Regions from separate parts of the Paenibacillus sp. FSL R7-0189 genome, predicted to be linked through region 4. Evidence: riboswitches for the same ligand, from Rfam matches in the RefSeq annotation. Region 4 holds a riboswitch; each other region holds the start of a gene.
The links. A riboswitch is a leader RNA that binds a small molecule or an ion and turns the genes downstream of it on or off. The one in region 4 is predicted to bind cyclic di-GMP.

Region 1 (4,287 bases), 1.8 Mb from region 4:
GTAAACGATCAGGCATCATTAATTTAAGGAATTCTAGAATACCATTCTCTACTACGAGTTCTTCTCTATCTTGATCAGCAAGTACTCTTCTGATGATATCTTCATTACCCTCCAGCACTTTACTTGTCCAATGAGGATCAATGATAAGAGAACGTCCTACTGCTACTAATTCAGCATTTGTCAACGTGTCCTCTGCGTCCTGTTTGGTACGGATATCTCCGACCCCAATTAAAGGTACACGGCCATTGATTTTCTCATGTACATATTGCAGGATTGATTTTTCTTTAAAATCTTCTGATGCAGATACTTTCTTAAAATCCCCTAATGAAATATGCAGATAATCTAGCTTTTTATCAGCTAATTTATCAATGAGATAAAAGGTATCGGTGATTTTAATTCCAGGCTCTTCATATTCTTCTGGAGAAAAACGATAACCGACAATAAAATCCTTAACCTTTGAATTGTCAACGACAGCAATAACCGCATCCACTAATTGGTTAATGAAATTAAATCTTTTCTCTAAGCTTCCGCCCCATTGATCATCACGACGGTTGGAGTGTGGAGAGAAGAACTGTTGGACTAAATATGTGTTTGCTCCATGAATTTCTACCCCGTCAAATCCAGCTTGAATAGCTCGTTGAGTCGCTTTTTTAAAATCCTCAATTACACCGAAAATTTCATCTTCTGTTAATGCTCTTGGAATTTCTGCATTCGGACGTTCGGCAGCAATGGCGCTGGAGGAAACTGGTTGTACGCCACGTAGTATTTTTGAATCTGTCATTCTTCCTGCATGGAATAGTTGTAAAATAGCTTTTGTTCCATTTCGTTTAATAGTAGATGCTAATCGGCTAAGGCTAGGAATAAATTGATCGGAGGAAACACTAAGTTCACCTTCCCATCCTTTTCCACCCTCTTGTACATTTGCTGCCGCAGTGATGACCGCACCTACTTCGCCCGTTCTTAGTGAATAGTATTTCAATTCATCTTGTGTTACTACACCGTCATAAAAGCTCATTCGCGTGGTCATTGGAGCCATAACCACTCGATTTTTTAATGTCAGTCCTCTGCGAAAAGTTAATGTTGTGTCTAGTGCTATCATCTTTTTCCCAACTTTCATTAAATTATATTTAAACAAAATATTATATACATGCGCATACATATAAATTACAGCAATGATTTATTCTTGTCAACTAATAAACAACTGCTGTTGAATACAGCAAAAAGCACTGTTCAGCGGAACAGCGCTTTTTGCTCGATATGAATCGTCCTTATTTTTCTAGTTCGGCCGGTTTTACAATGGCTGTACCTTTATTATTCTTGGAGTATTTAGCTTCAATTTTCGTGGTGTATGTATCTTTTGCTCCATCACTTACCAGCACATAACTCAGATCGACTGTCAGCTTTTCCGTTTGCCAGGTCTTAGTATTGACGAATAATTTCCACGTTACGCTTTTGGGTTGAACTGTCTCACCATCCCAGAGGTTCTCCTGGTCATAGAGTTTGATTATCCCCTTAGCTGCTGTCGGATCGGTTACAGTGAATTGTAAGACCGTTTGTGCGCCAGCAGTGCTGACTTTCATGGATTTTTTATAACTTTTTACCGAATCAAGCATGGAAACAGGATCGTATTGGCCTTTAGAGTAAAAGGCATCCCATTCCGTTTTCTCCAGTCCAAGCCAATACTGTGCATCAGGATCGATCGGCTCCCCGTCATCGTCGTAACCTGAAGAATCGTCTTCAGATTCATCGATAAGCTCACTTCCGTCTACAAGATAGTAAAACTCCTTATCGTTGGCATACAAGCTGTAAGATGTTTCTAAAAGACTGCTAGCGACAGTACCTGCTGCGGCAAAATTCGGCAGACGGCTGATATCCAGCTTCAGAGTGTTGGTGTTGCTGATACGCACCCCGCCGCTTTGAATATCCTGTTTTTTGGTCACATCCAGATGGAAATTCTTTATTGCTTTGGAGGCTGCCGTTACTTTGCTGATCATCTGATCCGCGGTTACTGCTGTTGAGGTAGCTGCAGACACTACTCCAGGATTAGACATCCATCCGATCGTTCCGGACAGCAATAAAGCACCTACTGCCAAACTAGTACCTATTGTTTTGAAAAAACTGTTCATGTACTTCCCCTTTCGGCCCCTTGCGATAATGTAACGCCGTATAGGTCGAAATAATAAAAGAGCTCAAAATAGACTACATATTCTTAGAGCTATCCTTTATGCTTCATAAGACATCCCTATGGCGGCCTGGCGATCATTTCCTTCTGTCGAAAGGCTTTAGACCCATGGCTTTGTGTCATCATCTTTCGATGATTTTACCTTTAACGCGGACATTCAATTAGTTTTAATTAGCTTACGGACGCATGTCCCACCGCTAATTTTATCATGGTTATAATTACCTGTAAACGACTTATCTTCCATTCGAATTCGCTATGATACTCAGAAGAAATACTAAAGTTTTGCATTTTTCCAATTCTTCCAAGTTTTCCAGATATCTGAGGTTCAGCTGAGTTATACTATCAATCCGTTTCGGTATATCACTATGCTATGATAAGTATGTTTTTAGTTTCTCTATCCATCCAAACATTTTCTTAACATATAACTCTTATAATTATTTTAGTTTTCTTAGAAAGGATGATTTTCATGGTTAATATCCTTGTTGTCGAGGATGATATAAAGCTTAATCAAATTATCTGCACCTATCTTTGCAATAATGGATACGACGCTAAAGGGTGTTTAAACCCACGAGAAGCATATGATTTGATGTATAACAGCCTGTATGACCTTATCATCTCAGACGTTATGATGCCAGAGATTGACGGCTTTGAATTTGCGGAAACGGTTAGGGCTATTAACAAAACGATCCCCCTTCTTTTTGTTACCGCTCGTGATGATATTTCCTCAAAACAAAAAGGGTTTCGCGCTGGAATTGATGATTACATGGTCAAACCGGTCAATATGGACGAACTGGTAATGCGTGTGGGCGCTTTACTTCGACGTGCAAATATTGCCCACGAAAAAAAACTGAGGGTAGGAAGTCTTATGATGGACGCGGATGATATGACAGCAACGGTAAACGATGAGGAAATCCCTGTGACGGTACGGGAATTCAACATACTCTACAAAATGCTTTCCTACCCCAAACATACCTTTTCCCGTGCCCAGCTAATGGACGAGTTCTGGGGCATTGGCAGCGAAACCAGCCTGCGTGCCGTAGATGTATACATCGTCAAACTTCGCGACAAGTTCTCTTGTTGTGTGGACTTCAAGATCATGACAGTGCATGGGCTCGGCTACAAGGCAGTGCTGCAATGAGTAAGAGGCAGGAGCAGCATGCCCGGTTCAAGTCCAAGCGTTTTTCATGGAAAGAGTTTTTGTGGACCTTTATTGTGCTGTCCACGCTAACAGCAGGTCAAGCACTTATATACGACGCCTACATTTCAGTAGAACGCGTTCCAACTCAATACATCTTTGGAATCACTGGATATTGGATCATTGTTGCCTTCATTTTTTGCCTTGTCACCGCACGGCAAAAGTACATCGCCTTTGATAAACCCATGCGTAAACTCAGCGAGGCGGCAAACCAGGTAGCAGAGGGAGATTTTTCAGTCTATCTTGAGCCGCTTCACAGAGCGGATAAAAAGGATTATGTAGACGTGATGTTCGAGGATTTTAATAAGATGGTTGAAGAACTGGGCAGTATTGAAACCCTCAAAAATGATTTTATATCGAATGTATCCCATGAGATTAAAACACCATTATCCGTCATTCATAGTTACGCAATGGCATTGCAAACTGTTGATTTGTCGCCAAAACTTCGAACGGAATATACTGAAACTATCATTTCGGCCTCCCAAAAATTAACGACACTGGTGATCAATATTCTGAAGCTAAACAAATTGGACAATCAGGAGATTAATCACGTTGCAGAGCCCTATGATCTGTGCAGGCAGCTATGCGACTGCGCCCTTACTTTTGAAAATTATTGGGAAGAAAAGAACATCGAATTTGTGGCGGATATAGAGGACCGTGCTATCATTCATGCCGACGAAAGCATGCTAGAGATCGTATGGCTTAATCTCCTCTCCAATGCTTTGAAATTCACACCCCCTGGCGGTAGCATCACCTTATCGCAGACTTCAGATGAAGATACAATTACGGTTATGGTATCAGATACTGGCTGCGGAATGGACGAGGAGACGATGAAACATATTTTCGATAAATTCTATCAAGGCGATACTTCTCACTCCGGGGAGGGTAACGGCCTTGGTCTTGCTCTTTC
Region 2 (4,287 bases), 380 kb from region 4:
GCGCATGGATCATTGTTAAAAAGTAGTTGGTTAGGTTAAGAACGGAAAGGGAATTTGGAACTGTAGAAACGGAGTGTTCGCCTTTATCCTCGGATTTCTACCGCGAGAGACGGTCCAATCAGGAAATCTGAGGATAACAGCGATCGGAAGTCCAAAATCCCTTGGAGTGGATTCTACCTAACAAAGACATAGCTTTTAATACATTCCATTCAAGGAGGGTTCATTCTATGAAAATGGTACTTCTATCAGGCGGTTCAGGTAAACGGTTATGGCCGTTGTCCAACGACTCACGTTCAAAGCAATTTCTAAAGGTACTTGAAAGCCCTCAAGGTGAACCAGAATCCATGGTACAACGTGTCTGGAGACAGCTGGAGGAAGCAGGGATGGCAGAATCATCTTATCTGGCCACCGGCCGTGGCCAAGTAGAAATGATACAAAGCCAACTGGGAAGTCATGTGCCGATTATCGTTGAACCGGAGCGTCGGGATACTTTTCCGGCTATCGCCTTAACAGCTACCTATCTTTATTCAGTGGCAGGTGTTTCTCCAGCGGAGACGGTAGCAATATTGCCTGTTGACCCTTATGTAGAAGCATCTTTTTTCGATACCATAGCTATGCTTGAGGGGACCATGCTGGAAAGTGGAGCAAATCTGGCTCTAATGGGTGTTGTTCCTGAACATGCCTCAGAGAAATACGGATATATTATTCCTACCACCGAAGAGGCGGGGGAAAATGGTTTTATGAAGGTGAGTCACTTTCAAGAGAAACCTGACCGCATACAAGCAGAACAGCTCATCGAGCAAAATGCCTTGTGGAATTGCGGAGTGTTTGCCTTCCGCTTAGGGTACTTGTTAGATATTTTGCAGCGTAAAGGGTTGCCTTTAGGATATGAAGAATTGCAGAAGCAGTATAAGCTATTGTCTTCCATCAGTTTTGATTATGAAGTGGTGGAGAAAGAAGAACATATTGTGGTGCAGCCGTATGATGGATTCTGGAAGGATCTTGGAACGTGGAATACGCTGACAGAGGAAATGAGCAGCAAGCATGTAGGAAAAGGTTTTGTGACGGCGGATTCTGAGGGGACTTGCTTGATTAATGAGCTGGACATTCCGATTACGGTAATTGGTGCGAAGGATCTGATCATTGCGGCTAGCCCGGATGGGATTCTAGTTACCCATAAAGCTGAGAGCCCACGGATTAAAGAAGTGCTGAAGACCTTTGAACAAAGACCGATGTACGAGGAACGCCGTTGGGGTCATTACAAAGTTATTGATTATGTGAAATATGATGAAGGCAATGAAGTGCTGACCAAACGGATTTTTATATCCGAGGGGAATAATATCAGCTATCAATTACATCGCAAGCGTAGTGAAATTTGGACAATCGTCAGCGGCGAAGCAAGTATTGTGCTGAATGAGAAAAAACATAATGTGAAGGCTGGGGACGTGGTACGTATACCGGAAGGAACGAAGCACGCGATCCTTGCTTTGACGGATGTTGAGTTTATAGAGGTACAGACGGGGTCTGAATTAGTAGAAGAAGATAACATACGTATTACTTTAGACTGGAATGATATAGAACTACAACAATTCATTTCATAGGTCTAACCTATCTATTTAACCAATTCAAAATTTCTTGAAACAGGTAAATTGACTCAATTATCAAAAAAAGTCATAAAAACACTAAATATATCATTAATTGTCGTCGATACTTACGGTAAGAGAGATTATTTCTCTTAAATTGAAAAGGCAAACCTATCGAAAGGTAGGGACGCAAAGCTATAGGGCCTTCGAAAGAGTGGCAGCCTGGCTACCGAAAGGGAGATTATTTTGAAAGCTTACCGTACGTATCGATTGTTTGGTGCATTTCTGTCACTCGTCCTGTTTCTGACTGCACTTCCGCTTGCTGTTGGAATTTCGCCGTCTGTTGTCATAGCTGCTTCAAATTCTGGAACGCCAGTTACCCCAGGTGCCTCACCTGAAGCCGTAAAGCTGCTTAACTATTTTTACTCGATCTCAGGAAAAGGTATTATTGCCGGTCAACATGACTATTTAGAAAGTCCAGATGAAATTAACAATATGCTGAAGGGAACCAGCGGACAATATGCGGCTCTTCACGGTTATGAAATGGGTGCGATCAGTGGTCAGTCCGAAGCAACGATGGCTTGGCAACGTCAAAATGTGGTGAACAGCGCCATCAACTGGAATAAAGCGGGCGGGATCGTAGCTATGACTTTTCATGCTAACCTGCCGGGCACCTCTTATGACTGGGATAATGTGAAAAAAACACTTAGCCAGAGTGAGTTCGATAGTTACGTTACACCGGGTACCAAGCAATATAACAATCTGATCGCTGAGCTTGATAAGGTGGCCGTCTCTTTAAAAAGCTTGCGCGATGCCAACGTTCCGGTGCTTTGGAGACCCTATCATGAAATGAACGGGAACTGGTTCTGGTGGGGGAAGAAAAATAACTTTTCTAAACTATGGAATATTATGTATGACCGTTTTGTTAACGTTCATAAATTAAATAATTTGTTATGGGTATGGAGTCCGAATGCTCCCAATGTTTGGTCAGATCCTTATGCGCTAACTTATCCAGGTGCTGATAAAGTAGATATTCTGGCAGCAGATATATACGAAAATGATTACCAGCAAAAATACTATGACAGCTTATTGAGTCTAGCCGCAGGCAAACCGATTGCGATCGGGGAAAATGGTGAAATGCCTAATCTGGAGAAGCTTCAGCAATCGCAAAGTAAATGGACGTATATGATGAGCTGGGGAAAAATGCTTTACGAGAATAACAGTGCAGAAACAATTAAAACATTTATGAATAGCAACTATACCCTGACCAGAGATAAATTAAATACTGGTCTGGCACCGACACCTAGCGCCGCACCAGCGCCGGCACCTTCTGAAGAAGAGGGGGAGGCAGCAATTCCTCTCGCGAAGGGGCTTGCAGGAGAGTATTACAACAACATGCAATTGTCGGGAGCAGCAACTCTTAACAGAACTGATGCAATAATCGATTTCAATTGGCGGCAAGGCTCCCCGGATGCCGCCCTCGGGATTGATCGGTTCTCCATACGTTGGAGCGGTAAAATTAAGCCATTATATAATGAGCAATATACATTTTACACTACCTCAGATGATGGTATCCGTGTCTGGGTGAATGGGGAATCCGTGATTGATAGTTGGACTAAGCAAAGTGGTACTGAGCGTAAGGGCACTATAACGCTGAAGGCTGGCCAGCTATATGATATCAAGGTGGAGTATTACGAGAATGAAGGCGATGCGAGAGTCCGCTTGATGTGGGAAAGTGCTAGTCAAGCTAAAGAGACAGTTCCAGCAAGTGCACTTTTTCTTCCGGATGTCTCCTGATTGATGAAAATTAAAGGTCGATCCTTAGTGGCTCTGCGTTATTGCAGAGCTACTAAGCTATAGTCCTCATTAGGTCAGAAGACGATTGTCCGATAACAGGTATGTTTTTAACACCTGTGGAGGCAGTACAGCTACCGAAAGGAGGATTTATTTGCGTAAATATTATAAGAAAAACAGATTGTTGTTTACTATGTTACCGGTCTTTATTATTTTTTCCTTGCTGCCTTGGGGAGAGGTTAAAAGTCTTCCGAAGGCTATGAGTGTTTCTTCCTCCCTACCTCCGGCTATACCAAGTAATCCTTCGGCTTCTGAAGAAGCCAAGCAACTGCTAAGTAATTTGGTAAATCTACGTGGCAAAGGGATCTTGTCCGGCCAGCATGATTATCTAGAAAGTCCAGATGAACTGGTTCATAAGCTGAAGAATACTTCGGGACAAAATGCTGTTCTACATGGTTATGAATTAGGGGCGATTAATAATCAATCCGAAGAGACGATCGCAGAACAGCGGCAAGCTGTTATAGACAGTGCAATTGAATGGCATCAAGAGGGTGGCATTGTAGCGATGACCTTCCATCAGAGCTTACCGGGAACCTCTCCAGAGTGGTCCAATGTAAACAGAAGTCTCAGTCAAGAGAAATTTAATGCTTATGTTACACCTGGGACAGCTCAGTATAAGAGGCTAATCTCAGATCTAGACGAGGTTGCTGGATATTTGGGTCAGCTGCGTGATGCCGGAGTTCCGGTCTTATGGCGACCTTACCATGAAATGAATGGTGGTTGGTTTTGGTGGGGGAAAAAGGACAATTTTTCAGAGCTGTGGAGTATTGTCTATGATCGTTTTGTAAACACACACAAGCTAAATAATCTACTGTGGGTGTGGAATCCGAATGCGCCGAATGAATGGTCA
Region 3 (4,287 bases), 180 kb from region 4:
ACTTGGTTCTCATTAATAATCCGATAAGTGCAAAACCTAAACCTGCTACATAGTAAGGTGCAGGACTTGATTCACCCGTTTTTGGCAATTCCTTCACAGGTGGCTTACCTAATGGGATCGTATCGTCCACTACGATGATTTCATCAGGTGTTGGTGTTGGCGTTGGTGTCACTGCCGGTACCGGACCTAATGGGATCTCATCATCATCAACAAGTACTTCTGTGCTATTCGACGGTGTTGGTACTGGCGCTGGTATCGGCGAAGCTACAGGCCCAAGCGGCACAGGATCTTCTGCAAGAACTATAGTGCCAATTACGGATGATGGCGTTGGTGTCGGGAACACCGAAGTCTCTGGTGTCGACGTTGGTGTTACCTCTGGAGTTGGTGTTACCTCTGGCGTTACCGTCGGTGTCGGTGTTGCTTCTGGTGTTACTGTCGGTGTCGGTGTTGCTTCAGGCGTTACCTCTGGAGTCGGTGTTACCTCTGGCGTTACCGTCGGTGTCGGTGTTGCTTCTGGCGTTACCGTCGGTGTCGGTGTTGCTTCTGGTGTTACTGTCGGTGTCGGTGTTGCTTCAGGCGTTACCGTCGGTGTCGGTGTTACCTCTGGCGTTACCGTCGGTGTCGGTGTTGCTTCAGGCGTTACCGTCGGTGTCGGTGTTGCTTCTGGTGTTACCGTGGTGTCGGTGTTGCTTCTGGCGTTGGCGTTGGTGTCGGCGTCACTGTTGGCGTCGGCGTTGGTGTCACTGTTGGCGTTAGCGTCGGCGTTGGTGTCACTGTTGGCGTTGGTGTCACTGTTGGCGTTGGTGTTGGCGTCGGCGTCGGCGTTGGTGTTGGTGTCGGCGTCACTGTTGGCGTAGGCGTTGGTGTCACTGTCGGCGTTGGCGTTGGTGTCACTGTTGGCGTCGGCGTTGGTGTTGGCGTCACTGTCGGTGTCGGTGTTGGTGTTGGTGTCACTGTCGGTGTCGGTGTTGGTGTCACTGTTGGCGTCGGTGTCGGCGTCACTGTTGGTGTTGACGTAGGCGTTGGCGTCGGTGTCGGACATGGTGTTGGTGTTGGCGTCACTGTTGGCGTTGGCGTTGGTGTCACTGTCGGCGTTGGCGTTGGTGTCACTGTTGGCGTTGGCGTTGGTGTCACTGTTGGCGTTGGCGTTGGTGTCACTGTCGGCGTTGGCGTTGGTGTCACTGTCGGCGTTGGCGTTGGTGTCACTGTCGGCGTTGGCGTTGGTGTCACTGTCGGCGTTGGCGTTGGTGTCACTGTTGGCGTTGGCGTTGGTGTCACTGTTGGCGTTGGTGTCGGCGTTGGTCCAGGTTCATCACCATCGTATGGATAGTGGTGAAATTCACCACCACCAGTCCCTTTGAGTGAAGCCGCCACTAAAGTACCGTTAATCTGACCATTAATAAAATCAACATGAGCATAGGGGGCAAGTATGCTTCCCATTACACCTATGCCTGCCATATCAATATACGCAGCTTGGCTAAAGTTAAGCAAAATTTTCTTGCTGTTCAACACGTTATTAGGTAGAAATCCGAAGTTTTTCATTTTTACGTTAGAACCATCAATATTAATAATTGCTGTAGATCCTGAAGGAACATTTATTGTAATTCCGTAGGTATTAGAGACGTTATCTCCTGGAACATTAAAAACATTGACCGCAGGATCTGTACCTGTCAGGGTAAGACTGCCATATTGGTACACTGTTGTTCCATTCGCCGGCAATGCTGCAAGTTCTGCTGATTTGTCCTTCAAAGACTGACCTACGGCTGAAAAGTCAATCGTACTCCCCTGTCTTTTTGTACCTCCCTTGAGGAGCGTTACATTCCCTGAAAAATCTCCCCCGTGCACGATATTCCCATAAACAGTACCTCCGTTGAAAGTAAGATTCCCTCCAACAACAAGTGTGTCAGTCAAGGAAACCTCAGCAGCGGTCAACCTATCTCCAACACTATAGTTGGTTAAGTTAACGTTACCTCCAGCAGCAAACCTTCCTTCCGTATCCGAAACCGTTGTTATATCCCCTAGAATAAACACGTTGTAGACCCCTGCAATTCCCAATGTAGAAGAACTACTAGCTCCAGCAACTCCAGCTCCTAATGAGGAAAGCCCACTACCTACCGTCAAAATCCCAGCTAATACAAGCGAGAGTAACGGTCTTATTCTTCTTTTCAAATGGCACACCTCCTAAAACTATGATTTATATTAATCAGAATAATTACCAGAAACTCTAAAGGACCTAACAACAAAAAAGACCGCCAAAAAGAAGTGGAATTCCCTTCTCATGGCAGTCGGACGGTCATTGTGCCTTTAAGACACTTTAGACTCCTGGACTTTGCGTCCCGCCCTTTCAGACGGTTTGCTATTATCATGACTATATATATGTATTACACTGCAAGTCCAGAACTGGTAGCCGAAGCATTCTCTCCAATAACCGTCTATGACTTTTAATACTTTTTGAATTAATAACAGTTTAGCGCCCGACACCCACAATTGTCAATCAATTCCTTTCGATGATTCCGCTCATTATTACCATACAAAAAAAAGCGCCTAAAGGCGCTTCGCATAAGGTTTTTCATTAAATTTTAAAGTAACTGTATATAGCCCAATATGGATATCCATAAGGGAACACTCAGAATTAAACCAAAAAACAATCCACGCTGGAGGCTGCCCTCTTTTTCCATCATAATTCTCCTTTATGTACGTCCGATACATTAATTTTTTATTATTACAATTTTAATATAATTTATTCTTCGTTATTTAGTTATGAATTTAATCACATTGGATAAGCTGTTTAGAAATACCATTGATTATTTTTGGAATATCGGGGTAGAATACGAATATACGTTCCTATTAGAGGTGATGAGATTCATGCATAGAGCAGAAAGCAGGGACAACATGCTGGTGAAATCTTATTTATTGCTTCCGATGATTTTATCAGCTTTCGAACGGGACTCCGCCATTTTATCTACACACTTACGAACACCCGCCCCTTATCTGGAGGTGCTTGGAACAGCTGCTGCAGTAGCTACAACAGATCTAAGGGATGTTCGTGCAGAAATGAGAAGACGGGGAATCAAGGTGTATGAGCAAAACAGACTTAATACGGGAATTGAAGCCAAGTATATATGTCGTGGCTATCACGAACGAATGCTGCTGTTGAATGACATTGTTGCGGCTCAGGCTGCCATCCATATGCGCAGATACCTAGGGCTGGATATTTCCTCTTTTAAGAGTTACGAAGAACAGTTTCAAATTAAATAAAGCTGTATAGAAGCCGCTCTACTCTCCCCCCATCAATTAGCGAACAAAAAAATAGGCCTTACCATGGGAGTTGGCAAGACCTGAGAGAGATATACCACAAAACACTGGGGGGTGTTTGGTGTCTTCAATATATACCTCGAACCTGAAAAAAAGCTGATAGGCACATAAAAATTACATTAAAAATATCATTCGCTGTTCAGAAGTGATTAGAGTGCTCCCACAAGCTTAGCCGACCTTTAGCTGGAATTGGATGGCTTAATGGATGAACCCCTTCAAGCTTCCAGGCAAACCGTCCTTCGCTATAGTCGCCAAAATCATATTCGTTCCCATTGATCCATTCCCTTAAATCCACCTCTGGAGTAACCACATAACATCCCGCGAGCTGACCTGTAGCAATAATAGCTCCTGTCGGCAAATTATTTGCTGTATAGCCATGTTTCGCCAATACTGATTTGTACGGTTCCTGTTCACAAATCTTTTTGTCAATCCTCATTCCGGCATGAATGCCTAACTCGCCGCGGTAGGCTGTTCTCCATGAACGAGTTTCAAACTCTTTTTCACCAAGAGCAATTAAGGTCGCCCAAGGCTGCCGTATTGTTATACACCGCATGATATCTATCCCCTTTGTTTATGTTGGACGTTTGTCACGGATGTCACGGATCTCGATCTCGCGTTGTGTAATCTTGCTCTCCTAGACTTGATAAATAATCCCAACCGTTTGGTCGATACTCATTTCCATGATTGATCGCCTCTAAAAATAAGAACATTCATTTTTATTATATACAAACAAAAGTTCTAAATATCAATATTATTGACATTCACCTGTAACTCCCCACAATTTAAACAAATAAAATAATTAAAATTGATAAAGGAGAATATAGTTTGTATACTAATCAAGTAGTTAGTGTGCAAACTATTTAAAGAGAGGAATTAATTTATGGACAACCCAGGACAGTTATTAATAAGAGTAAGTCTTGAAATGAAAAAAAGCTTAACAAAAAAACTTTCATTTTATAATGTAACAGCTCC
Region 4 (4,287 bases):
AACGCCTGAAGCGCCACGGAGAAACGATGTTCAAAAAGGTCACCGCGAAGCTTTTTTACCGCCTGCTCAGCAGTATGACAAGTGTGGATATTCCTACGGATACAGGCGATTTCCGACTTATTGACCGTAAGGTATGTGATGTCCTGCGGGGACTTAAAGAAAAGAACCGCTATGTCCGAGGTTTGGTGAGCTGGGTTGGCTTCAAGCAGACTATGGTGGAATATGAACGGGAAGAACGTTTTGCCGGAGAAACCAAATATCCGCTGAAGAAAATGATTCGTTTTGCGTTAGATGGCATCACCTCTTTTTCACATAAGCCGCTTAAAATTGCTACGTATATTGGATTCTTTCTTTCATTCTCTAGTTTTCTTTATTTATTTTTCGTCTTGTTCCAAAGGATATTTTTCACCTCCTGGACGGTTCCGGGCTGGGCTTCCATTGTAGGCGTCAATCTGCTCTTTAACGGTATCGTTCTGATGCTGTTGGGTGTGATTGGGGAGTATATCGGACGGATTTATGACGAGTCTAAAGATAGACCGCTATATATTGTTAGTGAGACTAAAGGCTACCAGAACGAAGAACAACTGGACCGCCGGAAGGACCACAATGATGTCAGATAAGAACTTGCGCGCTGCATTCATACAGTTCCTCAAATTTAATGCCGTAGGTTTACTCAATACGCTGATTGATTTTGTGATTTTTACATTGTTGAATTCACTAGGGATGGTATACGCATTGGCGCAGGTGATCTCCTATAGTGCAGGTACGGCGAATAGCTTTATTTTGAATAAAAAAGTAACCTTTCGTGATCGCAACCGGGGGAATAAAGAAGGCTTCGACCGCGTGCAGCTGGTCAAGTTTATCGTGCTGAATCTGGTAGTGCTCGGAATATCACTGCTGCTAATGCATCTGTTGACAGACAGACTAGGTATTCAAGTCTTGATCTCCAAGGTGCTGGTTACCTTTATCACGGTGATCATCAATTTCTTTGGAAGTCGTAAATGGGTATTTTAAACATTAATTTCAGGCAGAAGGAGTTGCTATGCTTAAAGGCAAGTAGCTGTTTCTGCTTGATTTGTATATAACCATAGAAACAATATACGGAGGTGAATAACATTGCGTAAATTCTCCTATCTACTCATACTGGCTGGGATACTTATCATGTTATATCCGACAGCTAACGAATGGTACAACGACAGGCAGCAGGAGAAGTTATTAGAAACGGCTGAACTAAGCACTGCCGATAGTACTCCCCAGCCAGATTTGAAGAGCAGGTATGCTGAAGTTACTCAGCTGTTAGCAGAGGAATCGGTTCTGGATGCTCAGGCACAGCCCCAACCCCAAGAGACAGAAAAGCCTGAACCGGAGATTGAGGTCGGTGGCAAAGTAATCGCACTAATTGAAATCGGTAAGATTGATTTGAAGCTGCCTGTATTAGAAGGGGCTACAAAAGCTAATATGAAACATGCTGCAGCCCATATGAAAGAAACGGCACCCCTTGGAGAGATCGGAAATGCTGCAATCGCGGCGCATCGGGCTAGAACTACGGGTCGTTTGTTTAACAGATTGAATGAGGTTGTTGTGGGGGATGTTATCACGGTAAAGACTAGTGATCAGGTGTTTAACTATGAGGTATACGATATTTCTGTTGTAGATCCGAGTGATGTCTCCGTTCTTGACGGGAATGACAAGGATAAGATTCTTACTCTGATTACATGTGATCCGCTAGTGAATCCAACGCATCGGCTGATTGTTCATGCTAAATTAACAAAATGAGAATAGTGAATGACAAGAAAACACAAATACCGGGAGATATTTATAAAATAATGGGTAATCTAGTAAATTAGGTCTTGTTCACAACTATAAATATGATAGTATTATACTATAAAAGCTAAACACGATAACGGCAAACCTTCCGAAAGGTAGGGACGCAAAGCTAAAGGGCCTTTTCCCGAAAGGATGGCAGCCAGCTACCGAATGAAGAGGCTTTTTTTGTTTGTTTCAAATGGATTCTATCAATTATATCTAGTAAAGCTAGAACAGATAGAGCTTATACGATAACGGCAAACCTATCGAAAGGTAGGGACGCAAAGCTAAAGGGCCTTCCCGAAAGGATGGCAGCCAGCTACCGAAAGGAGTTTTATCCGTGAAAAAGGTTTATTTTATGCTGGTGGCGTTGTTCGTCCTCATGACTTCAGTTCCGGTAAGTTCAGCTCAAGCTGCAAGTGCAGATGCAAGCTGGTTGATTACATCCAAAGTGGCTCAAGGTGTTATTGGTATTAACTATGATATTCCGAAAGATAAAAGAATCAAACTCATGATCACCAAAGATAACAGCAGCTATACCTATAACCTGTATGCTTCTGGACAAGCTGAGGACTTCCCTTTGCAACAAGGAAATGGGACTTATAAGGTTTCTGTTCTGGAGAACACAACTGGTAATAAATACAAAGCGTTATATTCCGAAGTAGTAGACGTAACCATGAGTGACTCGAATTCCGTATATTTGGGCTCCGTACAGAATGTGAAATGGAGTTCTTCTGATAAAGCGATTGTCAAAGCTAAACAATTAGTACAAGGCAAAACAACAGACGAAGAGAAAGTTAAAGCGATCTATAACTATGTAGTTGCGAATGTACAATATGACTACTCTCTTGCTAATAGTGTAACTACTGATTATATTCCAAGCATCGATAAGACATTGACTACTAAAAAAGGGATTTGCTATGATTACGCTTCTCTTTTTGCCGCAATGCTGCGGAGTGTAGATGTTCCTGCTAAGTTGGTAATGGGGAATACAAGCTACGTTACGCAATATCATGCCTGGAACGAAGTATTGCTTAATGGGAAGTGGGTTACCATTGATACTACAGTGGATGCAGGACTTGCAAAGAGTGATAAGAAAACCGATTTAATTAAAGCCTCAAGCAAATATACTGCGGCAAAATACTATTAAATTCGCCGCTAGAAACATAACTCTATTAAATAAACAACTAGCTTAATTATTAAGCTAGTTGTTTATTTTTATATTAGGGGTTGCTTTTCTATTAATAGTTGGGGTATTATAGGTAAGCGTTGTTAGACAGCGTACAGGCGATACAGACGAGGCTGATAAAAAGCTTCGAAAAATAAAGCTTGCATTTCTGAAAACAACATGATATATTATAAGAGTTGCTGCTGAGACATTAAACGGCGCCAACGAGAACTTGATCTTTGAAAACTGAACAACGAGTGAGTAGGAAATCACGTAAGTGAAATCCAAATTAGAGAATTAATTTTCTCGTCAGATGTTTCAAAATGAGCATATCGCTCTTTTCAATACTAATTGGAGAGTTTGATCCTGGCTCAGGACGAACGCTGGCGGCGTGCCTAATACATGCAAGTCGAGCGGAGTTACTTTGAAAGCTTGCTTTCAAAGTAACTTAGCGGCGGACGGGTGAGTAACACGTAGGCAACCTGCCCTTCAGACTGGGATAACTACCGGAAACGGTAGCTAATACCGGATAATTTCTTTTTTCTCCTGAGAGAAGAATGAAAGACGGAGCAATCTGTCACTGAGGGATGGGCCTGCGGCGCATTAGCTAGTTGGTGGGGTAACGGCCCACCAAGGCGACGATGCGTAGCCGACCTGAGAGGGTGAACGGCCACACTGGGACTGAGACACGGCCCAGACTCCTACGGGAGGCAGCAGTAGGGAATCTTCCGCAATGGGCGAAAGCCTGACGGAGCAACGCCGCGTGAGTGATGAAGGTTTTCGGATCGTAAAGCTCTGTTGCCAGGGAAGAACGTCCGGTAGAGTAACTGCTACCGGAGTGACGGTACCTGAGAAGAAAGCCCCGGCTAACTACGTGCCAGCAGCCGCGGTAATACGTAGGGGGCAAGCGTTGTCCGGAATTATTGGGCGTAAAGCGCGCGCAGGCGGCTATTTAAGTCTGGTGTTTAAACCTTGGGCTCAACCTGAGGTCGCACTGGAAACTGGGTGGCTTGAGTACAGAAGAGGAAAGTGGAATTCCACGTGTAGCGGTGAAATGCGTAGATATGTGGAGGAACACCAGTGGCGAAGGCGACTTTCTGGGCTGTAACTGACGCTGAGGCGCGAAAGCGTGGGGAGCAAACAGGATTAGATACCCTGGTAGTCCACGCCGTAAACGATGAGTGCTAGGTGTTAGGGGTTTCGATACCCTTGGTGCCGAAGTTAACACAGTAAGCACTCCGCCTGGGGAGTACGGTCGCAAGACTGAAACTCAAAGGAATTGACGGGGACCCGCACAAGCAGTGGAGTATGTG

Region 1: another riboswitch for cyclic di-GMP. It lies ahead of MKY63_RS30655 (DUF6612 family protein); the one in region 4 lies ahead of MKY63_RS07235 (transglutaminase-like domain-containing protein).
Region 2: another riboswitch for cyclic di-GMP. It lies ahead of MKY63_RS05680 (glycosyl hydrolase); the one in region 4 lies ahead of MKY63_RS07235 (transglutaminase-like domain-containing protein).
Region 3: another riboswitch for cyclic di-GMP. It lies ahead of MKY63_RS08005 (choice-of-anchor A family protein); the one in region 4 lies ahead of MKY63_RS07235 (transglutaminase-like domain-containing protein).

Annotation. Positions count from the first base shown of each region.
Region 1 covers NZ_CP150223.1:6,937,883-6,942,169, forward strand. Annotated here, with positions in the region: gene MKY63_RS30650 (NADH-dependent flavin oxidoreductase) at 1-1,159, opposite strand, end outside; gene MKY63_RS30655 (DUF6612 family protein) at 1,269-2,126, opposite strand; cyclic di-GMP riboswitch class I at 2,244-2,335, opposite strand; gene MKY63_RS30660 (response regulator transcription factor) at 2,649-3,320, shown strand; gene MKY63_RS30665 (HAMP domain-containing sensor histidine kinase) at 3,317-4,287, shown strand, end outside.
Region 2 covers NZ_CP150223.1:1,306,820-1,311,106, reverse strand. Annotated here, with positions in the region: gene MKY63_RS05685 (sugar phosphate nucleotidyltransferase) at 228-1,601, shown strand; cyclic di-GMP riboswitch class I at 1,738-1,817, shown strand; gene MKY63_RS05680 (glycosyl hydrolase) at 1,830-3,380, shown strand; gene MKY63_RS05675 (glycosyl hydrolase) at 3,532-4,287, shown strand, end outside.
Region 3 covers NZ_CP150223.1:1,866,829-1,871,115, forward strand. Annotated here, with positions in the region: gene MKY63_RS08000 (LPXTG cell wall anchor domain-containing protein) at 1-343, opposite strand, end outside; gene MKY63_RS08005 (choice-of-anchor A family protein) at 670-2,169, opposite strand; cyclic di-GMP riboswitch class I at 2,278-2,368, opposite strand; gene MKY63_RS08010 (hypothetical protein) at 2,866-3,258, shown strand; gene MKY63_RS08015 (ASCH domain-containing protein) at 3,455-3,868, opposite strand; gene MKY63_RS08020 (MarR family transcriptional regulator) at 4,196-4,287, shown strand, end outside.
Region 4 covers NZ_CP150223.1:1,686,815-1,691,101, reverse strand. Annotated here, with positions in the region: gene MKY63_RS07250 (glycosyltransferase family 2 protein) at 1-620, shown strand, start outside; gene MKY63_RS07245 (GtrA family protein) at 607-1,014, shown strand; gene MKY63_RS07240 (class D sortase) at 1,117-1,776, shown strand; cyclic di-GMP riboswitch class I at 1,896-1,978, shown strand; cyclic di-GMP riboswitch class I at 2,053-2,133, shown strand; gene MKY63_RS07235 (transglutaminase-like domain-containing protein) at 2,147-2,956, shown strand; rRNA gene MKY63_RS07230 (16S ribosomal RNA) at 3,323-4,287, shown strand, end outside.